4 regions of the Paenibacillus sp. FSL K6-1217 genome follow, and region 4 is predicted to be linked to each of the others. Evidence: riboswitches for the same ligand, from Rfam matches in the RefSeq annotation. Region 4 holds a riboswitch; each other region holds the start of a gene.
What was found. Region 4 has a riboswitch for cyclic di-GMP ahead of MHH28_RS24655 (anti-repressor SinI family protein). Riboswitches for the same ligand answer to the same signal wherever they lie in the genome.

Region 1 (7,861 bases), 850 kb from region 4:
AAGTTCGGATCGGTCTCTGCTCTAGAGCCGGCAGGGGCCTTGCCGCTGCCGGCATATTTGCCGGTAAGGATGCCGCCCGCCAGAGGGAAGTACGGGATGATGCCCAGACCCTGATCCAGACAGAGCGGGAGCAGCTCGGCTTCGGGCGTGCGGTCAGCCAGTGAGTAGCTGCACTGGATAGAGATGTATTTCGCCCAGCTGCGGGCTTCGCTGATCCCGAGCGCCTTCATCAGCTCCCAGGCGGCATAATTGGAGGCTCCGATATACCGCACCTTGCCTGCGGAGATCAGATCATCCAGCGTGCGTAGAGTCTCCTCCAGCGGTGTGTAGGGATCGAAGGTGTGAATCTGGTACAGATCCACATAATCTGTCTTCAACCGGCGCAAGCTGCCCTCCAGCTCCTGCATCAGATGATGGCGCGAAGAGCCGCTGCCGCCGGGTCCCTCATGCTTCGGCAATCCGGCTTTGGTGGCCAGCACGGCGCTGTGGCGTCTGCCTTCAAGCGCAAGTCCGATAATCCGCTCGGATTCAGACCCGGCATAGATATTGGCGGTATCGATGAAGTTAATTCCCAGGTCCATGGCGGCGTGAATAATGCGGACGGAGGTGTCCTGATCAGCCCGTTTGCCGAATGAATTGGTGCCCAGACCCAGCGCAGACACCTGCAGGCCGCTATGGCCTAGCCGGTTATATCGCATGCTATCACTTCTCCTTATCTGGTAGACCATCATAATTAAACAAGTGTTTTCATTCCATAAATGCGGCAAGGGATGAAGCAGCGTTCGTAGCTAACCCTCAGAGATAAATGTATTTTGTGCAACTAAAAACAGCGAAACGGAGATTTGGCGGCACAACTGGCGATTTAGTTGTACGAATTGCAATTGAGCCTACCCCTTGCACCCTAATCGGGGCGCGGTAAACCCCTCAGCAGGCCATTAGTTAAAGTGATTCTCACACATTTAAATCTAATGAGCTGCTAGTAGTACTTAACAAGAATCCCGCAGAAGCAGCTTCCCGCCGGACTCCAGGCGGCTGTCATGTGAACGGGCAAGATTAATCACCGCATGCTCCTCCTGGAGCAGCTCGATCTCCTCGCCCAGCTTGAGCAGCAGCCTGGAGAAGCTGCTTAGGGCACTGTCCGTGATGCACCCGGTGAACTGTCCCGGATGGGCGAATACCTCAAGCATATGCCGGAGCTTGTCCGTACCGGAGCCGAACTTTCCGTTCATGCGGCTCAGTGCAGCCTGAAGGTCGCGGATCAGGCTCTCCAGGTGGCTGTATTTATCCTCCAGCAGCAGCATGACCACCAGGCCATAATTCACGGACTGCTGGCGGGATTCCACGTTCCTGGCCAGCTGGCGCGCCGACTCGCGCAGTTCGTCCGTCTCTGTCCGCAGCAGGCTTGCGAGGCTGTGCAGCCGGTGCTGCTGTACCCCGGCGTGCCCGGCGTACAGGCCGCTGCCGGTGACCTGGCCGCTCACATAAATGCTGCCGGTGGCAATGATCGTAGATTGGCGTATATCGCCATAGACGTAGACATTGCCCAGGGCTTCGATCCGTGCAGGTCCTTCGAGATCTCCCGGGACAACGATGTCGCCTGCGAAAATCACATCGCCCGCAGTATCCGCCATTTCCCGGGTCAGCAGGCAGAACGGAGGGAAGTCGCATATTCTGACGCTGCCATTCCCTCCGCAGATGCGCGGTCTGCCGGTCTGCCGGGCGACGATATTGCCGCAGGGAAGGAGCCGGGCATGCTCACCGGCAGCGAAGTAGATATCCTGCGGAGGAGGAGGAGGCAGGACACTTCCGTCCGTGTCGAAGCCGGGAATGCCTTCTTCCGGCGGCAGCTTGCGGGCGAAGACCTCGCCCGCAAAGGTAAACGGGGCTCCGGGGAAGCGGAGATACTCCATGGTATCCGCAGGCTCCTGAGCCCGGCGGTCCTGAAGCATCCCGTTGCCCGCCAGCGTATGCTCCGGCAGCATGAATTCCAGCCGGGATGCCCTTCCGGGCAGCGGGGCTCTTCCCTCGGCGATGCAGACCGGGAGATAGGTAGGATTGTCCAGCTCCGCGTACAGGGCGGGAATGTTCAGGTTGCTCAGAACAAAACGGTTGTCCAATGAGGCGATAATCTGTTCTATGGTAAGCGTGGACAGGAGCATCGCCGGGTTGGGCTGGGCACGGACTACCGCTTCGAAGGCGGCGGGACAGTTGACCAGATTCCAGGCGTACTTCTCTGTACGGTATAAAGTGAAGTGAACCTTAAGCTTGTCAGGCGACACGGTAATTTCATATTGCGGCTTCTCGCAGATCTCCCAGGTGATATAATCCGTCTTCGACACCTCGGTTGGCTCTGTAACAGTCTTACAGTTGATCTTCAGGACAACAGGGTGGATCGCAGAGATGCGGGCGGGGGCCCCTCCGGGGAGCGGGGGAGTAATGAATATCTGATTGTCCTGCACGAGGATAATTCCATTCTTATCTCCAGATGTCCCGCCAGAAGTCCGGCCCTCCACAGAGAATGAATCCAGGAGACCCTTGCGTTCGAGCATCAGGGACTCTACGAATTCATATCGGCTTGGTTCGATATACTGCTGCGGCATGGTTGTAACCTCACTTTTTCGTATGATCAATGGCAATTCGTACAGAAAAAGAACATCCTCAAGCCCGGGACAGCTTCCCGTGAACGGCTGGCTTAAGTGGTCTCTATTGGCAGCCTGGCGACCGTAAACGCAGATTCCGGTGTTCTTAGGCCCATGGCTTTGCGTCCTGCCCTTTCGGGGAGTTTGCCTTTAGAAATAGATCAATGATATACATCCTGTAGAGGCGGTTATGTGCGGTCGACTGTAATCGACAAAAAGAGTCATAAATAGTTCTTACGTGGCATTAACTTCTGCAAACAAGCTTAATTCTAGTACTTAAAGAGCTATTTTTCAACTATATTATGCCTATTTATCAAAAAACTTAAAATGTGCAGTTCTATTTCGACAAAAAAACTGGTTTCCCAGCGCTTACAGCTTATGGAAGGCTAGAGAGACGTAAAAGGTCCGGGCTGTCCTTTATACCGGGCGAGTGGAGAAGCCTCATCTAATATATAGATAATGAATGGATCAAACTTGGAAGGAATCAGCAGGTATTCCTTTTTGAGTAATCTTCATTGTGTACATTAATGTTATATATGTGTTAACTATGTAGATAAACACAAACATTATGTGTGTTTTTTCGTAATAAAACCGAAGACATCACGATTATGTTGTAATATAATCTAACTCATAACAAGGAAATTCGATTAAATGTTAACTAATATAACATTAATAGAGCCAGAGACATCAGGAGAGGAGCATGAACCATGCAAATTACAGCAACACCCTACACTTGGCCCTATGACGGTGACATTGACCCGGCGAAGACGGCGCTGATGATTATCGACATGCAGACAGACTTTTGCGGCAAGGGCGGTTACGTGGAAAGAATGGGTTATGACCTCTCGCTAACAGCAAGAGCGATTCAGCCCATTCAGCGGCTGCTGGAACGTATCCGGGACATCGAAGGGTTCACCGTAATCCATACCCGGGAGGGGCATAAGCCGGATCTGTCGGATCTGCCGGCCAACAAGCAGTGGCGGAGCAAGCAGATTGGCGCCGAGATCGGCTCGGAAGGGCCGGCGGGACGTATCCTGGTGCGGGGGGAGCGCGGCTGGCAGATCATTGATGAGCTGGCGCCTGCCGAGGGAGAGTACATTGTAGACAAGCCGGGCAAGGGCAGCTTTTATGCGACAGACCTGGACCTAATCCTGAAGAATAAAGGAATTACCCATCTGATCCTAACCGGGATTACTACCGATGTCTGCGTACACACCACGATGCGGGAAGCCAATGACCGCGGGTACGAGTGTCTGATCCTGGAGGATTGCACGGGGGCTACGGATGAAGCGAATCATCTGGCAGCGCTGAAAATGGTTCAAATGCAGGGCGGGGTGTTCGGCAGTGTAAGTGACTCGCAAGCGGTGCTTGAGGCGCTGGAGCAATACTGAATCCTACGAGTTCAAATTACATCATAACGGGGGAATAACCATGTGGAACAAATCCAGAACGAAAGCATTGATACTGTTAACCTCGCTAATGCTGCTTCTGACCGCTTGCGGTAACAATACGGGGGCCGGTAAGGCCGAAGGCCAGGGAGCGGAAGGCTCGGGCGGTCTGAAGAAGGTGGTACTCCGGCTGAAGTGGATTCACCAGGCGCAGTTCGCCGGGTTCTATACCGCAGTGGAAAAAGGTTTCTATAAAGAAGCGGGGCTTGATGTTGAGATCCGCCCGGGGGGCTCGGACTTCCCGGCTGTGCAGATGGTGGCTTCCGGCAGTGAGGAATTCGGAGTGACCGGTGCCGACCAGGTCGTCATTGCCAGAGAGAAGGGGGTCCCTGTCAAAGCGTTGTCCGCGATCTACCGCAAAACCCCGTTCGTCATGTTCACGCTCAAAGAGTCCGGGATCAAGACGATGGAGGACCTTGTCGGGCAAAAGGTGGGCATTAAGCTGGGCGGCAACGAAGAGCTGACCTTCCGTGCCATGGAGAAAAGCGCGGGCATCGAGCCTTCGCAAATCGAAGAGATGCCGGTCAAATATGATCTGAGTCCGCTGTTAACCGGTCAGGTCAAGGCCTGGCCCGGATATGTTATTAATGAAGTGCTGGCTGTAGAGGAGCAAGGCAAGGAAGTGAATATTATTGATCCGAACGACTATGGCATCAATTTCTATGCCGATACCTTGTTCACCACGGAGTCTGTTATTAAGAAGGACCCGGAGATGGTCGCAAGCTTCGTGCAGGCATCTATGCAGGGCTGGGATTATGCGGTCAAGCATCCGGAGGAGGCAGCGGAATTCGGTCTGAAATATGGCGAGAAGCTGGATCTGAAGCATGAGGTCAATATGATGAAGGCCAGCATTCCGCTGCTTGATCCGGAGAAGCTTCCGCTGGGCTCAATGGACGAGGCGGCCTGGGAGACACTGCAGAAGAATCTGGTCGAGCTGGGCTTTGTGAAAAAGGAACAGGATACGGGCGGAATGTTCACCAACGAGTTTTTGAAATAAGGAGGGACCCGATAATGACAACAGCGATCAAAGAACAGCTGGATGCTGCCCCCGCGCAGCATCCCGGTACCCGGGAAACCATGCTCTCACTGCGCAATTGCTCTCTATCCTTCGGCGATGTGCCAGTGCTGAATCAGGTTAGTCTTGACGTATACCGCAACGAGTTCATTTCGATTCTCGGACCGAGCGGCTGCGGGAAATCCACGACACTCCGGCTGATGCTGCGGCTATTAAGCCCTGAAGCGGGTGGAGAAGTGGCGTATGCCTCCCCCGACCTGTCGTTGGGCATGGTCTTTCAGAAGCCGGTCCTGATGCCGTGGCTCAGCGCGCTGCAGAATGTAATGCTGCCGCTTGAGCTGGGCGCGAAGAAGAAATTCAACTCAAGCGAAGCGCGTGAAAAAGCGGAAAGTGCCCTGCGGCTGGTCGGCTTACAGGATTACCTGAGCCACTTCCCGCATCAGCTCAGCGGCGGAATGCAGCAGCGGGCGGCCATTGCCCGTGCCCTGGCTGCCGACCCGACGGTGCTGCTGATGGATGAGCCGTTCGGTGCACTGGATGAGCTGACGCGCGAGAAGCTGAATTTCGAGCTGCTGCGGCTGTGGGAGAGCCCGGAGACGAGCCTGAGCAGCATCGTGATGGTTACCCATTCGATTCATGAATCGGCACTGCTGTCGGACCGGGTCGTGATGATGTCACCCCGCCCTGCCGGTGTGACGGATATTATTCCGGTGACGCTGCCTTCCCCGCGTGAGGCGGGAATGGAAGAGCTGCCGGAGTTCCACCGCATCGTCAAGGAACTGAGAAAGCGGGTGAAGCATCTATGACAGTCAAAATCAAAGACACCCTGTACCCGCTCAGCTTTGCGCTTGGCTTCCTGATCTTGTGGGAGCTGGCGGTACGTCTTCTGGCGGTTCCGATGTATCTGCTGCCTGCGCCTACACAAGTAGTCTCGGCTATTAATGGCTCGCTGTGGTCGCATACGCTGGTTACGCTGGGCGAAGCGCTGACAGGGTTCATTCTTGCCAACATCCTTGGCCTGGCTACCGCAGTGATTTTTGTTCATTCCAAGCCTATTGAGAAGGGGATGTTCCCGCTGGCCATCGCGCTTAAGACTACGCCGCTGGTGGCGCTGGCCCCGCTGTTGGTCGTCTGGCTGGGGACCGGATATACCTCGAAGGTAATCGCTTCGATGCTGATCTGCTTTTTCCCGATTCTGGTGAACAGTGTTAAGGGTCTTAAGGCCATCGAATACGAAGCCTGGGAGCTGTTCTCGACCTATAAAGGGACGAAAAGCGAAATCTTCTGGAAGCTGCGCCTGCCGACCAGTCTGCCTTATATCTTCTCTGCGCTCAAAATCTCCACCTCGCTCGCTATTGTCGGAGCCATAGTCGGCGAATTCGTCGGAGCGAATAAGGGGCTCGGTTATGTGGTGCTTGTCTCTTCCTATCATATGGATACGCCGGTGATGTTCTCGGCGATTGTGGCTTCGGCGCTGTGCGGCCTGCTGCTGTTCTGGTGTATCGGGCTGCTGGAGAAACGGGTTATTTTCTGGACAAGGAGCGATGATCTATGATGAACTGCTCGGTAATCAAAATCCCTGCCCGTGCGCCGCATGACATGTCCGGCCTTGGCGCAGCGGTGGAAGAGGGACTGTTCCGTCCGGAGGAAGTGGTCGCGGTGCTGGGGAAGACGGAGGGCAACGGCTGTGTGAATGATTTTACACGGGGCTATGCGGTTATGGCGCTGAAGGGATTCTTTGCTGAAGCGGCACAAGGAGGAGCCGCCGACATCTCCTATGTGATGTCAGGCGGTACGGAAGGCGTGCTCAGCCCGCACTTTACGGTTATCAGCCGCAGCGGACAGGGAGGCGCAGACGCCGATAAGTCTGCTGACGGCCCGAAGTCACTGGCCATTGGAGTCGCCAGAACGCGGAGCTTCCGGCCGGAGGAGCTGGGACGGCTCCCTCAGGTGGACGCTGTGGCGGATGCCGTGGCCCGTGCGGTTATAGATGCGGGCATCACCTCACCTAGGGATGTGCATTTTGTACAGATTAAGTGCCCGCTGCTTACCGCTGAGCAGATCTATGAGGCGCACAGCCGTGAGGTATCGCTCATCACAGAGGATACTTATAAATCGATGGGCTATTCCAGAGGAGCTTCAGCACTGGGTGCAGGCATCGCGCTGGGTGAAGTGGACCGTTCCGTCTTAAAGGAAGAAGATATCTGCACGGACTGGGGTCAATTCAGCACGGTGGCATCGACTTCGGCGGGCAGTGAGCTGTCCTGCTGTGAAGTGATTGTGTTCGGGAATTCGCTGTCGGCGGACGGCCCGTACCACATCGACCACGCCGTGATGCAGGATGCTGTGGATGGTGCGGCGCTCCAGGGTCTGCTGGACCGGTATCCCGGCGAAGAGCTGGTGCAGGTGCTTGCCAAGGCGGAGGCTGACCCGGATGGCGTCATCCGCGGACGCCGCCATATCATGCTGGATGATTCAGATATCAATCATACCCGCCATGCGCGGGCTGTAGTCGGGGGTGTGCTGGCCTATGTCGGCGGTGATCCGATGATCTACGTCTCCGGCGGAGGCGAGCATCAGGGGCCAAAGGGCGGAGGGCCGGTGGCGGCTGTATTCCGCCGTAAGTAGCAGAGTTTGTATACAACTACATTTTATCCATCATGGGGGAATCGAATATGCATACACAGGAAACGAAAGTGCTGGCAGCAGCAGATATGACATGGGAGCTAATGCCGAATCATATAGAGCTGTATCACCGG
Region 2 (7,861 bases), 3.1 Mb from region 4:
CGGAAGCTGTGGCGTCCAGTCACGGCCTGCTGACCACGGTTGCCTGGGGCATGGGCGATGAGCTCTATTATGCGCTGGAGGGCAGTGTGTTTGTGGCCGGAGCCGCCGTGCAGTGGCTGCAGGAGGGGCTGGGGCTGATCGTCGCACCCGCCGACTCGGAAGAGAAGGCCAGCGAGGTGGACGAAAGTGAGGGAGTGGTGGTGGTGCCCGCCTTTACCGGACTGGGTGCGCCTTACTGGGATATGTATGCGCGGGGCGCCATATTCGGCTTGACGCGGGGGACCACCTCCGCACATCTGGTAAGGGCGACGCTGGAATCACTGGCCTTCCAGTCCCGCGATGTTATCGGGGCGATGCAGAAGGACGCAGGCATGCCGCTCACCGGTCTGAGGGTGGACGGCGGAGCAGTGCGCAACAATCTGCTGATGCAGTTCCAGGCGGACATTCTGGGCAGTGAAGTGACGCGGACAACCTATTCGGAGACTACGGCGCTTGGCGCTGCGCTGCTTGCCGGACTCACCTCCGGGGTATGGACCCGGGAGCAGCTGGAGAGCTTCAATACCGCCGAGAAGGTCTTCTCGCCGCAGATGGAGCCGGAGGATCGTGAACGCAGGTACGGCGCCTGGCAGGATGCTGTGTCGCGCACTATGGGCTGGGAGAAGCATGAAGGCAGGCACGAAGGCAGAGTTTAGAGCAGAATAGAGTAGAGATATAGGAACAGAAACGGCCCGCTGGCAGAAACCTCTGCTGCGGGCCGTTTATTTCTCTGAAACCGAATGAACGTTATGATTAGTACTCCATGACGAATGCGACATTCTGCCATCCGGCGCCAACGGTCCAGAACAGGACCTTATCTCCCCGTTCAAGCTGGCCGGTAGTGACCGCTCTGTGGAGGGCAATGAACGGGCTGCTGGTTGAGGTATAGCCGAACTCATCACCGATGTAGACTGCGGCTTCAGGATCGATGCCGATCTTGCCGGACACGGCTTGGATGTTCGGAAGCGACAGCTGTGAGAAGCAGGCGGCCTTGATGGACTCAGGGGCAATTCCATTGTTGCTCAGCAGGGTGTTGATCGATTCAGAAGCGGCGTCCACACAGATGGAATCATCAAACGGAATGAACTTCACATTGAACTCTCCAGCAGCTACACCCGTGCGCCCGAGCTGTGCCAAGCCTTCTGCCGGGAAAAGAGAGTTGCCGTACACACAGGTATCCGTCTGGTAGATGGAGTCAATGAAGCCGACAGCATGCTCATCGCGTTCAAGAATGAGTGCGGCGGCAGCATCACCGAAGTTCGCGTAATAGACCGGATCATTCTTGTCCGCATGCGGCGCAACGTAATCGGAGCCGATGACCAGGGCACGGCGGATTCGCGGGTTCGCCATCATCTGGCGGCTGACCTGTTCAACCGAAGCCGTCATTCCGGCACAGTTGGCATTGCTGTCAATGCAGATGGTATGCGATGCCCCGTTGATCAGGCGGTGAATCATCAATGAGTTCGTAGGAAATATATATTCAGGGGTCTGGCTTGCATAAGCGATCAGGTCAATGTCAGGTCCGGTAAGACCGGTCTTCTCCAGAACATTGCTTGCGGCTTCAAAAGCCATTGTCAGGGAGTTCTCATCCGGGCTGTCGATGCTGTAGCGGTTTTCACGGCCCAGAGTAGCCAGTAGTCCGCGGATATCAATACCTTTATCGTCAAAATGCTGAATGAAAAACTCATTGCCGATTCTTTTGTCTGGATGATAGATATCAATGTCCTTAATGCGAATCCCCGCCATAATTCAGACCTCCTAAAAGTTTCAAGCTGCTGATTTTGGTTTAAATTGTAATCATTAAGAATTAAGCTTGTACGGTGGAAGTGATCTCCAGGTTCTCGAGTCCGGCTTTACGGCCCAGGCGCGCCAGCTGCATTTTGAGGATCGGGTTATTCTCCAGGGTAAGACTAACTTTCTGGAAGCCGTCGGCCTTGAACATGATGAAGCAGCCTTCAAGCAGCGGCACCACATCAGGAGCAGTTACATTCAGCTTGCGGCAGTCGATATCCAGGGCATATTCAGCAGGGTTAATCGGGTTGATGGTCTGCTGGTAAGCCTGTATGGATCTGAGTCCGTCCTCGTTAGAAAAGGTTCCCTCCAGCTCGATATTAATTACCTTCTTCGCAGTGTCTGTCTTCAAAATAAATTGTCCCATGTTGATCTCTCCCTAAGTGTGATTTGTAATACCTCCAAAACGTGATGACTGCGACTCTATTTGACAAACCGCATTTGGAATTGGGATATTTTGCCTCCATTATAACCAGATGATGCTAAAATATGCAACCCAAAAGTCGAAATTTGTAGAATTGTGTAGAATTTTATCTAATCTCTTCCAGGGTATCCAGCAGCACATTAAAGGCTGAAATTACCCGTGGGGCACCGACGCAAGGGACGAGATGAAGCAGCACACCCTTGATCTGTTCAACGGTTATGCCCACGCGCAGCGCCATTACATAATGAACACCCAACTGCTCATATTGCCCCATCGTAATCAGAGACGAGATCACCGCGATCTCTTTCCAGTCAGAGCCAATCGTGGTCCGCTGAAAAATATCGCCATAGGCATTGCCCATGATATACTCCGCCAATTCCGGAAAATGCTCTTTGATCGGAGCCAGGGCCTTGGCCCCATAATCTCCTGAGAGATTCGAGAAATGATCGAGTCCGCTGTTCATGTTCTTGTTCACGCTGTAGCCTCCTGATAGTAGGTTAGATAGGGTGTGCGAAAGGGCTTGCTTACGTAAGATCCAGCGTGCGGTGGGCCGTAGGTGGCATTTCATCACGGTCCGTCAGCAGCTCAATGACAGCCGCCTTGTTCAGCGCTACCGCTTCGCGGATTGCGGCAGCGAACTCCTCCTGAGTCTCACAGCGGAACCCGGCTGCACCCAGGGATTCGGCGAATTTGACGGCGTCCATCGGAACCTCGAAGATCGTACCGTCAATCCGGCCAGTGGTTTTCTCCATCCCCTTAAGCGCCATATCCAGCTGCATATTGTTCACCACGATAAAAATCACCGGAATGTCCTTGCAAACAGCTGTGTTGATTTCACTGCCGAGCATCATGAAGCAGCCGTCCCCGGTAATACAGAAGACGGTCTCCCCGGGAGAGGCAGTCTTGGCACCGATCGCCATGCCAATGGAATTGCCCATGCAGGCAAAGTAGGCATCGAAGATGAAGCTGCCGGGCCTGCGCACATTGAACCATTTGACAGTGGTGAACCCGTGGCTGCCGTCATCGACAAACACGCTGCTGTTGTAAGGAATCAGACTGCTCATCGTGCTCATAACCGAGGCCAGGGAGAGTCCCGCCAGCACGGGCAGCTCATCATTGTAATCGTTTGAGATTGTAATTTCATGCCTAGTCACCATAGAGGGGGCCAGCTTCTGAAGATACAGTGCCAGGTTGTCCCGTAAATCCCCGCCGACTGAGATGGTGGATGAGGTCAGTATTTTGCCGACAAAGGTAGGGTCTACATCGAACTGGATCAGCTGCCGCGGATGATTCTCCGGCTTCAGGTTACAGATAGTCATATCACTGAGGCGGGAGCCCAGAACAATGAACAGGTCGCTGTTGTTCATCAGTTCATCCCCGTGCGAGGAGCCGCCGACGCCGACAGGACCATGGTAGAGCGGATGGTCATAAGCTATGGCGCCTTTGCCGCCTGGAGAGGTAACTACAGGAATGTTGAAGGTTTCGGCCAGCTGGACCAGCTCCCGATGTGCCCCTGAGCGGTTAACGCCTTTACCGGCAATGATCAGAGGTCTGGCGGATTCATTGATCGCCGTGATGACCCGTTCATAGTTCTGATAGCTGACCAGCCCTTCGCGCTGCGGCAGAACAATCCGGCATTCCGCTAGCCGCTCTGTCTGTACATCAAACGGAATGCACAGATGGACCGGACCTTTGCGGTCACCGAGGGCAATGGATAAGGCATGGTTGAAAATAGTGCTGAAGTGATCGCCGCGTTCTACAAGCTTGCTGAAGAGGGTCGCCGGCCGGAACATATCCGCCAAATCAGCCAGATAGGAAGTGGAGTCCTGGCATTGGGGAATGCCCAGCTCCTTGATGGACTGGTGGCCGGTGATGAAGAGGACGGGAAGATTATTAGCCTTGGCATGCGCTGCTGCGGTGAGCAGATTCGTTCCGCCCGGACCGGAGGTGCCGAAGGCTACTCCGAGACTGCCAGTTTTGAGCGCATAACCGCCGGCTGCAAAGCCGGAGCTGGACTCATGCCGGCCGGGAATGAATTCTATGCCATAGTCAACCATCTTCAAAGCAATGGGGCAAATGGATTTCCCTATGATTCCAAAAGAATGTGTGACTCCCAGATTGGATAATGTTTCCGCCATATAATCTGCAACTGTCTTCAGAACATCCACCCCGCAAGTGTTATTTGTATAAGTCAGCAATAGAAAACCTGTACTCAAATTTAGGAGCACAGGTCTGTTGCACGAATCACCATAATCAAACGCGAAACCCAAGGCGTTCACAGTTTTTCAGCAACCTGGCTGTCATGGTCCCACTTCACAAATGAGACTGTAGATCCATGGCTTTGCGTCATTCCCTTTCGGTGAATTTTGCCGGTATGCGGTTATAAATGGTTCTAAGGAGAATTTTCCTTTACAATATATTCCTTGCTCCTCTTTTGTCAATAACCCCTATGAGAAGAAACTCGGAATTTGACGAATATTCAGGATTGAAAAAGGATAAATATTTGGATTTTCAAACTTTTGAAAATGGTTGTCTCTGGAAGACTAAAGTCTTAAAATGCAAATAGATAGGATGAGCTGAAATTGTCGGAAGTAAGCATAAAGACTCATTGCATCCGCGATCCACTGCAAAACGTTATGAATTTACTAGATTTACAGCATTGCAAAATACGTTCATAGGACTTAAGGATTAGTCGGGTAAGGTTTTGACATTCAGACAAGCTATGACTATAGAACGTCTATAGTAAAGAAGTGCAAAGCAGGTATTTTACCCTTATGCACAATTTCAACAATTTGTGAATATTACAGAACAATCTTCATTTTGCCCGAAAAAAGAGACACCTCCCGCAGGAAATCCCGCAGGCGTGTCTCTCTGGGCAGAAGCTAGAATTTGAAAATATGGATCGTTTTTTGCAGGTTGAAGACAGCAGAGGTCATCTTCTCCGTCTCTTCGGCTACGGATTGCAGGGCATGAATCTGTTCGTTCATCGCTGCGGATACCTCTTCGGTCCCTGCGGCTGTCTCCTGGGTGATGGCTGAGATATTCTCGATTGCCCCGGAGATTTTGAGCGCGCTCTCCAGCATCAGATCGCTCTCTGCGGAGAAGGAGGCGATCTGCTCGGTTATGTATTGGACGCTATGTACGATCTGGGCGAAGATATTAGCCGTCTCCGTAATCATCTCATTCTGCACCTGGACTACCTCTTCGTTGATGGCGATGTTATCAATGGCCTGCTTGATATCCGCTTCAATGCTTCGTACCAGCCCGAACACCTCTTTGGTGGAAGCAGTGGATTCCTCGGCCAGCTTGCGGACCTCCTGGGCAACGACAGCGAACCCCCGGCCGTGCTCGCCTGCACGGGCTGCTTCAATGGAAGCATTGAGCGACAGCAGATTGGTCTGTTCGGCAATTTCGGTAATCGTCTTGGTAATCATCGTAATGCCGCGTGCGTTCTGTGACAGGGCCTCGATCGTATCCGCCACCTTCTGGGTAGCCTGGATATTCTTGCGCATGCCTTCAGCCTGGGTATCCACCGATTGCCGCCCCTGTTCCACCAGTTCCAGTGTATGGACGGATCGTCTGTTCATTTCCTTGGTGGAATTCGTATAATTGGAGACTTTGGTTTCGATGTCCTTGATCGATTCAGTCATGTCGGCAATATCGACGGAGATTTCATTAGCGCCGAGAGCCAGTTCATTGGAGGAGGAGGCCACCTGCGCCATGACAAATTTCAGGTTCTGGTTCTTGTCTTCAATCCCGCGGCTGGCGTCCATCACCTGCCGGGTAATCTGTGAGGCATCGGTGAGGATTTTTTTGAGCTTATCGATCATGGTGTTGAAGGAACGGCTGATGTCACCCATGGAGCCGTTCTCGTCGGCCCGGCTGGTGAAGTCTCCTTTGGCGATCGTGTGCGTCACATTGGAGATATCCTCAAATGAAGATGTAAGCGTTCTCTCAATGAAGCGCGCAAGCGGGTAAGTCAGTGCTGCCAGGACGGCGACAAGGATAATGCCGATGAGCAGCCTGTCCATAAAGATAAGCGTAATTAATACTGGAACAGCGAATAAAGCGGCAACCAGGTAACATCCGGTGACGATTTTTTGTTTCAACGGCAGCTTGTTCATCCAGCCCATAATGAAAGTTCCCCCTATAAATAAGAATGTGTATTGTCATATTATAGGGGATACTAGTGCATTTGGTCTATTGTTAAAAATCATATAAAGCTGCCGCCTCACGCAGAGCAGCAGCCACCGTATCCGCAAGTGCTGGCGGTGCGGTTACCTTGATGCCCTGACCCAGGGACAGAATGATCCGGCAGGCAGACTCCGGCGTGTTGAACTCGGCCTCGGCCCTGATCCAGCAGGGGTCCTCAGAAGGCTCCTGGTGCAGTAGGGCGACGTATCGCTCCTTCTCCAGCTCCTGCATAGTGTGGTCCCTGACCAGCAGGCTGACGGGGTACCGGGGCAAGGCAGATTTGAACGCAGCAGTCGAGGTCTCCCAATACCGGGACAGGTCGAAATCCTCAGGCTGCTCAAAAGGCTCATCTGAGACTTTGGCCTCAGAGATTCTGGAGACCCGGTAGGTCCGCAGTTCGCCGCCATGCTCCCCGACTACATACCATACGCCGCGCTTGACTACCAGACCCAGCGGCGCAATCAGCCGCTCGGCAACATCCTCCCCGCGCAGATAGGTGATGCTCACCTTGCGGTTCTCCCATAAAGCGGACTGCAAAGCGGAGAGGCAAGGGTAAGTCTCCCCGGAGGGATGCCATCCGGCACCATCGATGTGAATCCGCTGGCTGAGGAAGCTGAAGGGGGTGAGGGGCTGCCTGGTAGCAGCGGCCTGCAGCTTGCGGGATGCTGAGGAGAACTCCTCCTGAATGCCCAGCGCGTGCAGAATCGCCGGATCAGCGGGCACCAGCAGCGCGGCAATCTCCTTGGTGTTCATTCCGCTCAGGGAATTCCGGTAGCCGTCAGCCAGCTTCCAGCCGCCTTCCCGGCCGCGCTCCGCCAGCACGGGGATGCCGGAGAAGCTGAGCGCCTCCATATCCCGGAAGATCGTACGCTCCGATACCTCCAGCGTTTGCGCCAGCTCTTTGGAGCTGATTTTGCCGCGGCTCTGTAAGAGTTGAATGATAGTGATCAGACGGTCCGCTCTCATTCGGATGCCTCCCTACATGAATATTATTTATATATGTCAGTGGTTGTCATGTATAGGATATATATTAGACAAGAGTAAGGATTAGCGCAAATGATCTGCTAATCCGGGCAAGATAGCTGAAAGGGAACGGATCCGGGCACAGCTGATGACCAATTATTATGCCATTCCGCTGATGCGCAGCGAAGGAGCGGGGGCGGGGAAATTAATCGTTCATACGACCTTTTGGGATGAGTATAAGTACACCGGCAATTTCTATTATGATCTGTCCAAAAATGCGCTGGTGCGCATGGCCTACGGATTATCGCTCGAACTGGCTGCCGATGGCATCGCGGTCATACCGCTCTCACCGGGCTGGATGCGGACGGAGCTGGTCCTGGACAGCTTCGGCACAGATGAGGAGCACTGGCAGGAGGAGGAAGGGCTAAGTACCACCGAATCCACAGCCTATAT
Region 3 (7,861 bases), 290 kb from region 4:
TGTACAATGAGGAGGAAGTCATTCAGGTAACCTACGAGCGGCTCAAAAAAGTAATGGATGGTTGCGGCGATTCCTATGAGCTCGTATTCGTCAATGACGGCAGCCGGGACCGAACGGCTGAGATTATGCGCGGCATCAGCAATACGGATGAGCATGTCAAGCTGATTGACTTCTCCCGTAATTTCGGCCATCAGGTGGCGATTACGGCGGGAATGGATTATGCTGAAGGCCAGGCGGTTGTGGTGATTGACGCAGATCTCCAGGACCCGCCGGAGGTCATTCTGCAGATGATCGCCAAGTGGAAGGAAGGCTATGAGGTGGTTTATGCCAAGCGGCTGAAGCGCCACGGGGAGACCTTTTTCAAGAAGGTGACAGCCAAGATCTTCTACCGTCTGCTCAGCAGCATGACCAGTGTGGAGATTCCTACCGATACCGGGGACTTCCGGCTGATCGACCGCAAGGTCTGCGATGTGCTGCGCGGCCTGAAGGAGAAGAACCGTTATGTGCGGGGGCTGGTGAGCTGGGTTGGCTTCCGGCAGACTATGGTGGAATATGTGCGGGAGGAACGCTTTGCAGGGGAGACGAAATATCCGCTGAAGAAAATGATCCGCTTCGCGCTCGACGGAATCACCTCCTTTTCACACAAGCCGCTCAAAATCGCCTCCTATGTCGGCTTCTTCCTGTCCTTCTCCAGCTTCATCTACCTGTTCCTGGTCTTATTCCAGAAGGTCTTCACCTCCTGGACGGTGCCGGGCTGGGCATCCATTGTCGGGGTTAACCTGCTGTTTAACGGCATTGTGCTGATGCTGCTGGGCGTAATCGGGGAATACATTGGACGGATCTATGATGAATCGAAGGATAGACCGCTCTATATCGTACGCGAGACCAGAGGCTACCCGGAGGCAGAGTCCGTAGATACGCGGAAGGAAAGCGATTATGCAAGATAAGGCTTGGAGTGCAGGCATGATCCAATTTTTGAAATTCAATGCAGTGGGCCTGCTTAACACGTTCATTGATTTTGCGGTATTTACTCTGCTGCATTCCCTGGGGATGCTTAACACCCCTGCACAGATTATTTCCTACAGCGCCGGAACGGCCAACAGCTTTTTCTGGAATAAGAAGGTAACCTTCAAGGGCCGGGACCGGGGCGGCAATAGCGGCTTTGACCGGATGCAGCTGGTGAGATTTATTGTCCTGAATCTGCTGGTGCTGGGCATCTCCGTGCTGCTGATTCATCTGCTCACTGACAGCCTGGGGATTCAGGTGCTGATGGCCAAGGTGCTGGTTACCTTTATTACAGTGATCATTAATTTCTTTGGAAGCCGGAAGTGGGTATTCTAAGGTAACAGTACATCTTCCCCGTATCCTGCGGGGGTAGCACTTATTCTATATTGCGGAGGCGATTGTCATGCGGAAGTTATCCTATTTGATCATACTTGCCGGGGTCCTGATTATGCTCTACCCCAAAGGAAGCGAATGGTACGAGGACCGTCAGCAGCAGAAGCTGCTGGAAGAGGCTGAACAGGCCTACAGTGAAATCGTTCCTTCGGCTACTGCTCCTGCAAATCCGGATCTGAGCAAGCCTTATGCGGAAGTCACCCAGCTGCTGGCGGAAGAATCGGCTGCGGAAGAGCCGGTTCCCACTACAGCGCCGGAGATTGAAGTCGGAGGCAAGATCACGGCCATTATTGAAATCGACAAAATCGATCTGAAGCTGCCTGTACTGGAGGGCGCCACGAAGGCCAATATGAAGCATGCTGCGGCGCATATGAAGGAGACAGCTCCGATAGGTGCGGTAGGCAATGCGGCGATTGCGGCACACCGGTCAAGAACAGCAGGGCGGTTGTTCAACAGACTGAATGAGGTCGGTAAAGGGGATACCATTACTCTTATTACAAGCGGTCAGGAATACAAGTATGTAGTATATGATGTATCCATTGTAGAGCCTACCGATATTTCGGTACTGAAGGGTAAGGACGACGATAAGATTCTGACCCTCATTACCTGCGATCCGCTTGTCGATCCGACCCACAGACTCATTATTCATGCGAAGCTAACCTGATTCTTGCAGGACAAGACGGTAAATGTCGAAAAAAACATAAAATTTTAGCGTTTTTTTGGTGGAATCTAGCAATTTGGGTCTTGATAATAGAGAAGGATATGGTAAGATAGAAATATAAGAAGCTAATACACGATAACGGCAAACCTATCGAAAGGTAGGGACGCAAAGCTACAGGGCCTTCCCGTCATGGATGGCAGCCAGCTACCGAATGAAGAGGCTTTTTTTGTTTGTTTTTATTCTGAATCTGTCATTATGTGGTAGTAGATTGGACAGATAAAGCTTATACGATAACGGCAAACCTATCGAAAGGTAGGGACGCAAAGCTAAAGGGCCTTCCCGCAAGAATGGCAGCCAGCTACCGAAAGGAGTTTTATCCATGAAGAAAGTTTATTTAATGTTGATTACGCTTTTTGTACTTGTCGCTTCCGTGCAGACAGGCACTGCTCAAGCAGCTAATGCAGATTCAAGCTGGTTGAATGTAGGGCAATTGGATCAAGGGGTCATCGGAGTTTCGTATGACGTTCCTAAGGACAAGAAGATGAAGCTCATGATTACAAAGGACACTAACAGCTATACTTACAACTTATACACCTCCAAACCGAATGAGACGTTCCCGCTTCAGCAGGGAAATGGTTCTTACAAGGTGTCCATTCTTGAGAATACTACCGGCAACAAATACAAAGTGCTATCTTCCGAGACTGTATCCCTCGCCATGAGCAACACGAATGCCGTATATTTGAGCTCTGTACAGAATGTGAAATGGAGTTCTTCCGATAAAGCAGTTCAAAAGGCAGCACAGCTTACAAAGGGTCTGACTACAGACGCAGACAAAGTGAAGGCTATCTACAATTACATTGTAGCTAACGTGAAATATGATTACTCTCTGGCTAATAGCGTAAGCACGGATTATATTCCGAACAACGATAACACATTGGCTACCAATAAAGGGATCTGCTACGATTACGCATCCTTGTTCGCTACTATGCTCCGCAGTGAAGGCATTCCAACCAAACTGGTTATGGGTAATACAAGCTATGTAACTTCTTATCATGCCTGGAATGAAGTGTTCTTGAACGGCAAATGGGTAACGATTGATACTACAGTGGATGCGGGCCTGGGTAAGAGCAGTGCGTCCACACAACTGATCAAAGCAGCAAGCAAATATACTGCAGCGAAATTCTACTAAGAGTAGCTGTAACCTATAGTATTACTGAGAATAACCCGCTTAATTATTAAGTGGGTTATTTTTATTTATATATATTTATATAAAGGTTGCATTTTAATATAGGGATAGGTTATTATAAATAAGCGTTCTTGAAGCGGCAAAGGAAATGAGAAATCACTTAAATAAGTGACTTCAAAATAAAGCTTGCATTGCTTGAGTGAACGTGATATATTATAAGAGTTGCTGGTGACGCGCTAAGCGGCGCTGACAACGAGCTTGATCTTTGAAAACTGAACAACGAGTGAGTATCGGAAATCACTTCGGTGAGATCCAAAATTAGAGAATGTAACAATTCTCGTCAGATGTTTCAAAATGAGCAATCGCTCTTTCTAAATACCAATTTGGAGAGTTTGATCCTGGCTCAGGACGAACGCTGGCGGCGTGCCTAATACATGCAAGTCGAGCGGAGTTTGAAAGGAAGCTTGCTTCCTTTCAAACTTAGCGGCGGACGGGTGAGTAACACGTAGGCAACCTGCCCTCAAGCCTGGGATAACTACCGGAAACGGTAGCTAATACCGGATAATTTCTTTCTTCTCCTGAGGAGAGAATGAAAGGCGGAGCAATCTGCCGCTTGGGGATGGGCCTGCGGCGCATTAGCTAGTTGGTGGGGTAACGGCCCACCAAGGCGACGATGCGTAGCCGACCTGAGAGGGTGAACGGCCACACTGGGACTGAGACACGGCCCAGACTCCTACGGGAGGCAGCAGTAGGGAATCTTCCGCAATGGGCGCAAGCCTGACGGAGCAACGCCGCGTGAGTGATGAAGGTTTTCGGATCGTAAAGCTCTGTTGCCAGGGAAGAACGTCCGGTAGAGTAACTGCTGCCGGAGTGACGGTACCTGAGAAGAAAGCCCCGGCTAACTACGTGCCAGCAGCCGCGGTAATACGTAGGGGGCAAGCGTTGTCCGGAATTATTGGGCGTAAAGCGCGCGCAGGCGGTTATTTAAGTCTGGTGTTTAAACCTTGGGCTCAACCTGAGGTCGCACTGGAAACTGGGTGACTTGAGTACAGAAGAGGAAAGTGGAATTCCACGTGTAGCGGTGAAATGCGTAGATATGTGGAGGAACACCAGTGGCGAAGGCGACTTTCTGGGCTGTAACTGACGCTGAGGCGCGAAAGCGTGGGGAGCAAACAGGATTAGATACCCTGGTAGTCCACGCCGTAAACGATGAGTGCTAGGTGTTAGGGGTTTCGATACCCTTGGTGCCGAAGTTAACACAGTAAGCACTCCGCCTGGGGAGTACGGTCGCAAGACTGAAACTCAAAGGAATTGACGGGGACCCGCACAAGCAGTGGAGTATGTGGTTTAATTCGAAGCAACGCGAAGAACCTTACCAGGTCTTGACATCCAACTAACGAAGCAGAGATGCATCAGGTGCCCTTCGGGGAAAGTTGAGACAGGTGGTGCATGGTTGTCGTCAGCTCGTGTCGTGAGATGTTGGGTTAAGTCCCGCAACGAGCGCAACCCTTGACTTTAGTTGCCAGCAGGTAGAGCTGGGCACTCTAGAGTGACTGCCGGTGACAAACCGGAGGAAGGTGGGGATGACGTCAAATCATCATGCCCCTTATGACCTGGGCTACACACGTACTACAATGGCCGGTACAACGGGAAGCGAAGCCGCGAGGTGGAGCCAATCCCAGCAAAGCCGGTCTCAGTTCGGATTGCAGGCTGCAACTCGCCTGCATGAAGTCGGAATTGCTAGTAATCGCGGATCAGCATGCCGCGGTGAATACGTTCCCGGGTCTTGTACACACCGCCCGTCACACCACGAGAGTTTACAACACCCGAAGTCGGTGGGGTAACCCGCAAGGGAGCCAGCCGCCGAAGGTGGGGTAGATGATTGGGGTGAAGTCGTAACAAGGTAGCCGTATCGGAAGGTGCGGCTGGATCACCTCCTTTCTATGGAGAATCGTTTCCTGCAATGGAAACATTCAAATCGGAAGCTTTGCTTCCACAATGAACCCTTGGGTTCAAACACTCACTCGTTGGTCAGTTTTGAGAGCTCAAACTCTCAGTAAGACTTGATCCTTGAAAACTGGATACCGAAACGAATTTGCGTTTTAGAACATTCCTTTAAGCTGAACTTGTGTAAACAAGTTTTGAATTAATGGCGATGCTACGATGATCTTGAAGGAAATACAGACGTTGAAGAAATTCATTGTCCGATATTTTCCTGACGGAAAAATCGAGGTTAAGCTACTAAGAGCACACGGAGGATGCCTAGGCGCCAGGAGCCGACGAAGGACGTGGCGAACAACGAAACTGCCTCGGGGAGCTGTAAGCAAGCTTTGATCCGGGGGTGTCCGAATGGGGAAACCCAGCTGTGGTAATTCGCAGTTACTCGTATCTGAATACATAGGATACGTAGAGGCAGACCAGGGGAACTGAAACATCTAAGTACCCTGAGGAAGAGAAAACAATAGTGATTCCGTCAGTAGCGGCGAGCGAACGCGGAACAGCCTAAACCAAGGGGCTTGCCTCTTGGGGTTGTGGGACGTCTCACATGGAGTTACAAAGGAATCGAGTAGGCGAAGAGGTCTGGAAAGGCCCGCGATAGAGGTAAAAGCCCTGTAGCCCAAACTGTGTTCCCTCCGAGACGGATCCCGAGTAGTGCGGGGCACGTGAAACCCCGTATGAATCCAGCAGGACCATCTGCTAAGGCTAAATACTACCTGGCGACCGATAGTGAAACAGTACCGTGAGGGAAAGGTGAAAAGCACCCCGGAAGGGGAGTGAAATAGAACCTGAAACCGTGTGCTTACAAAAAGTCAGAGCCCGTTTTAGGGGTGATGGCGTGCCTTTTGTAGAATGAACCGGCGAGTTACGTTTAACATGCAAGGTTAAGGTGAGAAGCCGGAGCCGCAGCGAAAGCGAGTCTGAATAGGGCGACTAAGTATGTGGACGTAGACCCGAAACCGTGTGATCTACCCCTGTCCAGGGTGAAGGTGCGGTAACACGCACTGGAGGCCCGAACCCACGCATGTTGAAAAATGCGGGGATGAGGTGGGGGTAGCGGAGAAATTCCAATCGAACTCGGAGATAGCTGGTTCTCCCCGAAATAGCTTTAGGGCTAGCCTCGGTGAATGGAGTGGTGGAGGTAGAGCACTGATTGGGTGCGGGGCCCGCAAGGGTTACCAAGCTCAGTCAAACTCCGAATGCCATTTACTTCTTGCCGGGAGTCAGACAGTGAGTGCTAAGATCCATTGTCAAAAGGGAAACAGCCCAGACCATCAGCTAAGGTCCCCAAGTGTGTGTTAAGTGGGAAAGGATGTGGAGTTGCACAGACAACCAGGATGTTGGCTTAGAAGCAGCCACCATTGAAAGAGTGCGTAATAGCTCACTGGTCGAGTGACTCTGCGCCGAAAATGTAACGGGGCTAAACACACCACCGAAGCTATGGCTAGATGCGTTGCATCTGGGGTAGGGGAGCGTTGTATGTGGGTTGAAGGTGTACCGTAAGGAGCGCTGGACAGCATACAAGTGAGAATGCCGGTATGAGTAACGAAAAGATCAGTGAGAATCTGATCCGCCGAAAGCCCAAGGTTTCCTGAGGAAGGCTCGTCCGCTCAGGGTAAGTCGGGACCTAAGGCGAGGCCGACAGGCGTAGTCGAAGGACAACAGTTTGAAATTACTGTACCACCGTAATCCGCTATGAGCGATGGGGTGACGCAGGAGGGTAGTGACGCGGACTGATGGATGTCCGTCTAAGCAGTGAGGCTGGTGTGCAGGCAAATCCGCACACTACTAAGGCTGGGCTGTGATGGGGAGCGAAAATTATAGTAGCGAAGGTCATGATCTCACACTGCCAAGAAAAGCCTCTAGTCAGGAGAAGGTGCCCGTACCGCAAACCGACACAGGTAGGCGAGAAGAGAATTCTAAGGCGCGCGGAAGAACTCTCGTTAAGGAACTCGGCAAAATGACCCCGTAACTTCGGGAGAAGGGGTGCCTCGGTAGGGTGAATAGCCCGAGGGGGCCGCAGTGAAAAGGCCCAAGCGACTGTTTAGCAAAAACACAGGTCTGTGCGAAGCCGCAAGGCGAAGTATACGGGCTGACGCCTGCCCGGTGCTGGAAGGTTAAGGGGAGCGGTTAGGAGCAATCCGAAGCTGTGAACCGAAGCCCCAGTAAACGGCGGCCGTAACTATAACGGTCCTAAGGTAGCGAAATTCCTTGTCAGGTAAATTCTGACCCGCACGAATGGCGTAACGACTTGGGCGCTGTCTCAACGAGAGATCCGGTGAAATTTTAATACCTGTGAAGATGCAGGTTACCCGCGACAAGACGGAAAGACCCCATGGAGCTTTACTGCAGCTTGATATTGAATTTGGGTACGATCTGTACAGGATAGGTGGGAGCCGGTGAGGCAGGAGCGCAAGCTTCTGCGGAGGCGCCGTTGGGATACCACCCTGATCGTATCTAGGTTCTAACCTGGTGCCCTTATCGGGTACGGGGACCGTGTCAGGCGGGCAGTTTGACTGGGGCGGTCGCCTCCTAAAGAGTAACGGAGGCGTTCAAAGGTTCCCTCAGAATGGTTGGAAATCATTCGCAGAGTGCAAAGGCATAAGGGAGCTTGACTG
Region 4 (7,861 bases):
GACCCACCAATCCGGCAATTGCAGTGTGCTGACGGATTCTAAAATGTCCATCATCCAGGCATCCTCCTTCACCAGCCGGAGAAAATCGGATTCGTTAAGAATCGGCATCATTACTTGAACCTCCATTGGAGCATAGTTAATAACTTTTTCTATTATATACAACTTAAGGATGGCGGCGCGCGGAATGCTATAAGCATCACATCTTATAATGGGCGGATCGATTGGCCTGTGTGATGTGTGATGTGTAATGTGTCGAGTGAAAGTGCAAAGTGTTAGTTTTGAGTGCCAAGTGCCGATAATCCGTTTCAGTAAAGTTGCAGTAATTACAACTTTTGTTCACACTTCCCCGGTTGTTTGGCGAGATTGTTGCAGGAAATGCAGGAATTATCTTGCTTAGCGACTTTGATGGGAGGAAATCCTGCATTTCGTGCAACAATCATTCATTTTGGTCGTTTTAATGAGGGAAATGTTGTTTTTTGTGCAGCAGTTTCATTATTACTAACCCAAAAAACAGGCATCCGGCAGAGCGGGTTCGCTCTACGGATGCCTGTTTGTATATAGGTGGAGGGGTGAGAAGGCTGCGGCGAGAAGGTTACCCTTCCAGCAGCAGAGCTTCCGGGTCCTCCAGCAATTCCTTGACTTTGACCAGGAAGCTGACCGCTTCTGATCCGTCCACGATCCGGTGATCGTAGGACAAGGCGATGTACATCATCGGACGGTTGACTGTGCGCTCCTCATCCAGCGCAATCGGGCGCAGCTGGATCTTGTGCATGCCGAGAATGCCGACCTGCGGGGTATTGAGGATTGGCGTGGACAGCAGGGAACCGAACACACCGCCGTTCGTGATCGTGAAGGTTCCGCCCTGAAGCTCCGGCAGGCTGAGCGTGTTGGCGCGCGCCTTGGAGGCGAGCTCGCCGATCCGCCGCTCGATCTCAGGGAAGCTAAGCCGGTCAGCATCGCGGACGACCGGCACGACCAGGCCTTCCTTGGCAGCTACGGCAATCCCGATGTCATAGTATTTCTTCAGCAGGAGATCTTCCCCGTCGATCTCGGCATTCAGCATAGGGTACGCCTTGAGCGCGCCGATGACGGCCTTGGTGAAGAAGGACATGAAGCCGAGTCCGACCTCGTGCTTCTCCTTGAAGCCATCCTTGCGGCGCTTGCGGATGTCGAGAATGGCGGTCATGTCCACCTCGTTGAAGGTGGTCAGCATCGCAGCCGTCTGCTGCGCTTCGACCAGGCGGCTGGCAATCGTCAGCCGCCGCCGTGACATGCGCTTGCGCTCGGTGGCTTTGCCGTCCTCGGCGTGCGGTGCCTTGCCCGCTGCGGGCGGCGCGGGCTTCGCCGGCTCCGGCCGGGCGGCCGCCGCCGGAGCTGACGGCGCAGCAGCCTGCGGCCCGGCTGCGCCATGACCATCGACATCGGCCTGACCGATCCGGCCGATAGGGTCGCGGGCACTGACCTCGCCGAGGTCGATGCCCCGCTCCCTGGCCAGCTTGCGCGCCCCCGGCGAAGCCAGGGCCGCAGTGCCGGCAGCGGCTGGCTCAGCCGCTGCTACACCAGCCGCCGCCGGCTCAGCCGCTGCGGCAATTGCGGCAGCAGCCGGCGCGCTGCTGCTCTGCGGAGCGCTGCCTGCTGCCGGCTTACCGCCGCTGGCAGCACCTGCACCGGCGGCGCTGCCGATGATGCCGATGGCTTCGCCAACGGCAACGTTCTCGCCCGCCTGGCGCAGGATGGAGGAGATGACACCGTCCTCCTCCGCACTGATCTCCAGATTGACCTTGTCGGTCTCAAGCTCGGCAAGCACATCCCCCTGGCCGACAGTGTCGCCCTCTTTCACCAGCCATTTGTAGATCGTTCCTTCGGAAATTGATTCGCCCAAATCAGGTACTTTTATCTCGGACACAGGCCGTTACCTCCCCAAATATAGTGGTGTGCATGATATTGTATGACCGCCTTGCTGTGCTCAGGAAGACGGTACAGGTGCTTGCACTGCAGCATTCAATTTCAGGGCTTCTCTGACGATGCGCCGCTGCTCAAAGCTGTGGACATCGGCATAGCCGCTGGCCGGACTGGAACGGTCCGGACGGCCGATATACTGGACGGTAACCTTCTGCGGGGCGATGGCGCGCAGCCGGGATTCGGCATAAGTCCACCCGCCCATATTCTTCGGTTCTTCCTGCACCCAGACGATTTCCTCCAGCGAGCTGAAGCTGCTGAGGTGAGCGCCAAGCTCGCGTTCCGGGAACGGATAGAGCTGCTCCATGCGCAAAATGTGCAGCCAGGAGAAGTCCTGTCCGCGCGCGGCCTCAAGCTCCGTCTGGAGGTCGATGGCCACCTTCCCGCTGCATACCACGAGACGCTTCACCTCTTCAGGCTTGCTGCCAAGCAGCGGCTCGGGAAGAACCGGCTGGAAGGTGCCTGAAGAGAGGTCCGCTCCGGCCGAGGTGCTGCGCGGGTTACGGATCAGGCTCTTCGGTGCCATGACGACCAGCGGCCGGGCATCCGGTTGTCCGCAGAGCGCAGCCTGGCGGCGGAGCAGATGGAAATACTGCGCAGCGCAGGTCAGATTGGCTACGGTCCAGTTCTCCTCGGCGGAGAGCTGCAGGAACCGTTCCATTCTGGCGCTGGAGTGCTCCGGCCCCTGGCCTTCATAGCCATGGGGCAGCAAGATCGTCAGATTGCTGCGCTGCGTCCACTTGGCGCGGCCGGCGGAGATGAACTGGTCGATAATAACCTGGGCGGCATTGGCGAAGTCGCCGTATTGAGCTTCCCAGATGACGAAGGTCTCCGGTGCGAACACATTATATCCATATTCGAAGCCGAGTACGGAAGCCTCGGACAGCGGGCTGTTGTAGACGCCGAACGAAGCGCGGGAATCACTCAGCTGATGCAGCGGAGAGTAGAGTCCGCCGTTCTCGCTGTCATGCAGGACCAGGTGACGGTGGGCGAAGGTGCCGCGCTGCGAATCTTGGCCGCTGAGGCGGATCGGCGTGCCGTCCTTCAGGATGGTGGCGAAGGCAAGGGTCTCTGCCAGCGCCCAGTCCACCCGTTCCCCGTCATTCAGCGCATCCTTGCGGCGCTGGAGAATGCGTTCCAGCTTCGGATAGACCTTGAAGCCGGAAGGTACGCGCAGCAGCTCGCGGTTAATCTCCTGCAGCCCGGCCAGCGGGAAGGCGGTCGGACGCGGCTTAGAGCTGTCGTTATCCAGCGCGACGGAGGTTTTGGACTCCGCATTCTTCTGCTTGCCTTCCTTCATCTGGTCGAAGGCCTGCTGGAGGACGCTCTCGGCCTCGGCGATCATGTTCTTCACATCATCGGCAGTGATTACCTTCTCACGCTGAAGGCGTTCCGCATAGGAGCGGTAGACGGTAGGGTGATTGCGCACCTTGCTGTACACAATCGGCTGGGTAGTATCGGGATCATCCATTTCATTATGCCCGTGGCGGCGGTAGCCGATCAGGTCAATCAGGAAGTCCTTCTTGAACTGATGGCGGTAAGCGCTGGCCAGACGGACTGCGGCAATGCAGGCTTCCGGGTCATCGGCATTGACATGCACGACCGGAATCTCATACCCTTTGGCCAGATCGCTGGCATAATGGGTGGAGCGGGAATCCTCGCTCTCCGTGGTGAAGCCGATCCGGTTATTGACGATAATATGCACGGTGCCGCCATTCTGATAACCCTGCAATTTGCCGATATTCAGCGTCTCGGCGACAATGCCTTCGCCCGGGAAGGCGGCGTCGCCGTGCATCAGCACAGCCATGGCCTTGCTTGTATTCAGCTGAGGCAGGCCCGGGGCGCTGCGCTCTTCCTGTGCGGCTCGAGTGAAGCCCTCGACCACAGGATTGACGAATTCAAGATGGCTCGGGTTGTTGGCAAGCGTGATCCGGGTACGCACAGTCTCGCCTTCGCGGACGGCACGGTCAGCCCCGAGATGATACTTCACATCCCCGCTCCAGCCGTAAGTAACGCCCATGGAGCCTTCCGAAGGGAACAGCTCTTTGTTCGGCGAGTGATGGAATTCCGAGAAAATAATATCATAAGGCTTACCCAGAATATGAGCCAGCACATTAAGTCTTCCGCGGTGGGCCATGCCCATCAGAATATGCTCTGCGCCATCATGCGCGGCAGCCCGCACAATCTCATCCAGCATCGGCACGAGGGCGTCATTGCCCTCCAAGCTGAACCGCTTCTGGCCGACGAAGGTCTTGTGCAGGAAGGTCTCGAAATGCTCAACCTGAATCAGCCGCTTCAGCAGCTCCTTGCGCTCTGTATTATTCAGCGGGGCAGGGGAGGTCATGGATTCCGCTTGGCTGTTGAGCCAGCGCAGCTCCTGTTCATCGTGCACATGGCCGAATTCATAGGCGATGGTCTGCGTGTAGGCCTTGCGCATTCTATGGACGGCATCCATAGCGGTATGCACATCCGCCGGGGCATTGTCCCAGATCAGCGAAGCGGGCAGGGCATTCAGATCCTCGCGTGTAAGCTCGTAGGTCTCCAGCTCCAGCCATTTCGCCATCGGGTTACTGCTGCGCTCCAGCGGGTCAATGTCTGCGGCCATATGGCCGTATATACGAATATTGGCGATCAGCTTCGAGGCCTTGACAGCCTTCTTGAGCCACTGCGCATCTGCGGATACGGCAGGCCTTGGTGCCCTCTCGGCATCTGGAGCCAGAGGAGGGGGGCCGGATACGGTGAAGAGATCGCGGTAATGTTGTTCAACTGAAGAGGGGTCCTTAACAAATTGCTCATACATCTCTTGGATGTAGCCCAGGTTCGGGCCGTAGTATTTGTTCCATACTGTGTCGTTATAGGGCTCTTTGACTGCCATGAATAGGTCCTCCTAACGGATAAACTCCACGCGAGGCATCCAGTGTGCCACTTGGCGGAGCTGCAAATGTTTGCGGTTTCATTCTCATCTTATTGTGCTACTTTCCGGCAGGGTAATCAATTCATACTTTCGCGCAATCCGTTCGCAATTCGGCATGATTCATTACCGTATTCATACGGAACTATCATAAATAAGCTTTAATACTCTAACTGTCCATAATATATGCAAATGGGTAATTGTCTCTATACAATGTCGCCGTGTAGCGGTATGGCGGGGCGGTTACGGTTCCCCTTAGTATAATTAAACTATTACCCGGGGTTTGAACTTGGAACTGGGAATATTTATACAAGCCGCTGCCAATTTCGGCTACGTTTCCTCACATTTTATCATAAAAAAATTCCAGAAAACGACACACTAATCGCGCATGATCTTGTATAATGTTATTGCGGAGAACGGTTTCATTAATTCTTGCCAGATCCTTTCATGATGGAAAGGGTCCAGTAAAGGGTAAACCTGCCGAAAGACAGGGGCACAAAGTCTCGGATCTAAAGTAGGGATACTACACAGTAGAAATACTACTATGATGGCCGGACTGCCTGGGGACGCGAAAATTCTAGGAGGAGATTTCTTGGATATGTCCAACCAGGAGAATGACGAGTTGCAGGCAGTTGATCTGGATTTAGAATGGGTGCATTTGCTGATGTCTGCCAAACAGGCAGGGATCGCGGCGGATGATATCCGCCGGTTTCTCAGTGAAAAGGCGCTCCAGGCGATGTAAGGGCGGTCATCATTGTTCGGATACATACAGAAAAGGCACAGCGGACGGTAGCTGTGCCTTTTCTGTATGTCAGGGAGGGATTTCAGCTCCGAAGGCGGTCTCCCTGGCATGTACCCCTGTAGCTTATAATGCCACGTTTAGTTGTCCTTTTGTTCCATGCGCCATTTCTGGTAATCCAGGAATTCCTTGAATTCACGTTTGCTGATACCGGAGGCCATGGCCTCCTGAACCAGCCGGAACCATTCCCCGTCCAGGGCCTGTTCTTCCGTCTCGGCCAGTCCGCCGTACAGCAAGGCATGAATGGATACCTGAAGCGCGTCAGCGATTTTTTCGATGAATTGAATGGAGGGGTTGGATTGAATATTCCGTTCCACATTACTGAGGTATGATTTCGCCACATCAGCCTTATCCGCAAGCTCGGATAACGAATAGCCCTTCTCCAGACGGAGTTTGTGGATGCGGCTTCCCATAGTATCTGACACGATTACAACGCCCTCCGTACTTTTTTTGTTAAAAGATAAGCATCTATGATGCTTCGCGCAATCCATTGTCCTTATCTTTCTCGCTGAAACGGTACCGCCGCTAAAAAAGGACGGCAAAGTCGTTTCCACTAGTCAGTATAACAAAAAACCGCAAGACGGACAAAATCATTGAACCGGGCAGCAGGGAAAAAATAAACGGCATACCGCTCCCGGCTGGGGGAGGATATGCCGTTATTCTTGTAGTTCTCGCTGAAACGGTACCGTCCTATACAAAGGACGACAAAGCCTTTTCCGCCTACAGATTCAGTCCCTGACCTGCCTGCCTACTTGGCTTCTCCCAGTCCCTGAAGCGCATCGAAGGTCCAGTTCAGCGATAAGCCGTCACCCTGGAAAATGTTCTGATCGAGCGTGTTGTCTACGAACTCGAAAGCGATCTTGAAGGTCTTGGACCCGGCAGCGGCAATCCCGCCCGGCAGTACGCCCGCCGCTACGAGATCATAGCTGGGGGTGTTTTTCAGATCCTTCAGGGAGATCTCGGACAGCACATGGCCGCTTAGGGAACCGCCGGTATACGAATTATCGAGGAGCTTGACCTTGAAGTGGTCTCCGAGATCCTGGCCCGCGTTATCCCCCTTGGCATCGGTTACAGTATAAGTGCTGGCGAGCTTGAGGAATTTGATATCCAGTGTGCCGTCATTGGACAAGGTGAAGGTGCGGACGGTGTAGTCTCCCGGCTTCAGGTTCGTCAGCGCTACCGGTGTATTGAAGGAAGAGCCGAGCTTCAGCGTACCGGCGGCGAAGGTTGCCGTGCTGGTGGCTGTGGAGCTGAAATAAGCGAAGGTGCCCCCGCCGATTAAAGACAATCCCAGTGCTGCCGATGCTACGCCAAGACCCAATGTTTTTTTGATTCCCATGATTTAATTCCTCCTTGGATGGTTTGTTTGTTATGGATTATTTGAGAGTGCCTTTTTCCTGGTTAGCTTCGAAATTCAGTGTCAGTGCAAGCGTGTCGCCCTGATAATAGTTCTGCGGCTGGAGGGTCTCCTTGAAGGCGAACTGAATGGTCAGGTTATCCGAGGTGCCGGCTTTAATGCCGGACTTCTCTCCGCCTAAGATCGCTCCGATAATTCCCCGGGCTACCAGATCGGGACTCTCCTGCTCCAGATCGGCCAGTGAGATGACCAGGAGCGGCGATTCCTTCTTATCCTTGTTCAGGAGGAAGGTCACGATAATATCATCCTTGAAATTATGGGAGCCGTTGTCTCCCTGGGCGTCTGTAATGGCCGATGAGGTGCGCAGTACCACTTTGGGAATATTGAGCGTCCCGTCATTTTTGAGTTTGAAGTCCCGTAAGACGGTATCGCCCGGCTTGAGGTTGCTGAGATTAACAATGACAGAAGGATCGGTTTGCAGTGATAAAGTTCCATTGTTAAAAGAAGCAGAAGAAGTGGAAGTACTGCTGAAGTAAGCGAAGGTGCCTCCGCCGACCAGGGTTAAGCCTAATGCTGCCGATACAACGCCGAGACCTAATGTTTTTTTGACGTTCATTGATTCATCCCTCTCTTATGAGTCTGCTTTGTGCATAGCCGGTGCTTCCGGCAAGCTGTATTGTGGCTCCGCGTTTCGTAAACGGGAGAGAACAATCGGTCATTGTACGAGGTCAGTGAAAGTATCCGGCCCTCCGCCGCTGGCTGCGGATGACGCGACATTCTTCTTTTCCAGTGCCGCTACGGCCTTCCAGGAAGAATACAGCGCGTAGAGGAGCAG

Region 1: another riboswitch for cyclic di-GMP. It lies ahead of MHH28_RS20805 (flagellar assembly protein A); the one in region 4 lies ahead of MHH28_RS24655 (anti-repressor SinI family protein).
Region 2: another riboswitch for cyclic di-GMP. It lies ahead of MHH28_RS10970 (thiamine pyrophosphate-binding protein); the one in region 4 lies ahead of MHH28_RS24655 (anti-repressor SinI family protein).
Region 3: another riboswitch for cyclic di-GMP. It lies ahead of MHH28_RS25915 (transglutaminase family protein); the one in region 4 lies ahead of MHH28_RS24655 (anti-repressor SinI family protein).

What each region holds. Positions count from the first base shown of each region.
Region 1 is NZ_CP150271.1:4,721,427-4,729,287, reverse strand. Features, by position in the region: gene MHH28_RS20810 (aldo/keto reductase) at 1-698, opposite strand, end outside; gene MHH28_RS20805 (flagellar assembly protein A) at 987-2,630, opposite strand; cyclic di-GMP riboswitch class I at 2,706-2,798, opposite strand; gene MHH28_RS20800 (cysteine hydrolase family protein) at 3,347-4,030, shown strand; gene MHH28_RS20795 (ABC transporter substrate-binding protein) at 4,071-5,084, shown strand; gene MHH28_RS20790 (ABC transporter ATP-binding protein) at 5,099-5,908, shown strand; gene MHH28_RS20785 (ABC transporter permease) at 5,905-6,657, shown strand; gene MHH28_RS20780 (ring-opening amidohydrolase) at 6,654-7,730, shown strand; gene MHH28_RS20775 (cupin domain-containing protein) at 7,778-7,861, shown strand, end outside.
Region 2 is NZ_CP150271.1:2,434,509-2,442,369, reverse strand. Features, by position in the region: gene glpK (glycerol kinase GlpK) at 1-692, shown strand, start outside; gene MHH28_RS10985 (3-oxoacyl-[acyl-carrier-protein] synthase III C-terminal domain-containing protein) at 790-1,782, opposite strand; gene MHH28_RS10980 (hypothetical protein) at 1,844-2,194, opposite strand; gene MHH28_RS10975 (carboxymuconolactone decarboxylase family protein) at 2,358-2,726, opposite strand; gene MHH28_RS10970 (thiamine pyrophosphate-binding protein) at 2,776-4,419, opposite strand; cyclic di-GMP riboswitch class I at 4,536-4,632, opposite strand; gene MHH28_RS10965 (methyl-accepting chemotaxis protein) at 5,134-6,384, opposite strand; gene MHH28_RS10960 (helix-turn-helix transcriptional regulator) at 6,458-7,411, opposite strand; gene MHH28_RS10955 (SDR family oxidoreductase) at 7,557-7,861, shown strand, end outside.
Region 3 is NZ_CP150271.1:5,867,947-5,875,807, forward strand. Features, by position in the region: gene MHH28_RS25900 (glycosyltransferase family 2 protein) at 1-947, shown strand, start outside; gene MHH28_RS25905 (GtrA family protein) at 937-1,341, shown strand; gene MHH28_RS25910 (sortase) at 1,409-2,062, shown strand; cyclic di-GMP riboswitch class I at 2,190-2,271, shown strand; cyclic di-GMP riboswitch class I at 2,345-2,425, shown strand; gene MHH28_RS25915 (transglutaminase family protein) at 2,439-3,248, shown strand; rRNA gene MHH28_RS25920 (16S ribosomal RNA) at 3,626-5,186, shown strand; rRNA gene MHH28_RS25925 (23S ribosomal RNA) at 5,477-7,861, shown strand, end outside.
Region 4 is NZ_CP150271.1:5,573,163-5,581,023, forward strand. Features, by position in the region: gene MHH28_RS24640 (nucleotidyltransferase family protein) at 1-108, opposite strand, end outside; gene odhB (2-oxoglutarate dehydrogenase complex dihydrolipoyllysine-residue succinyltransferase) at 593-1,906, opposite strand; gene MHH28_RS24650 (2-oxoglutarate dehydrogenase E1 component) at 1,967-4,834, opposite strand; cyclic di-GMP riboswitch class I at 5,331-5,434, shown strand; gene MHH28_RS24655 (anti-repressor SinI family protein) at 5,469-5,612, shown strand; gene MHH28_RS24660 (helix-turn-helix domain-containing protein) at 5,750-6,082, opposite strand; gene MHH28_RS24665 (TasA family protein) at 6,418-7,008, opposite strand; gene MHH28_RS24670 (TasA family protein) at 7,046-7,642, opposite strand; gene sipW (signal peptidase I SipW) at 7,742-7,861, opposite strand, start outside.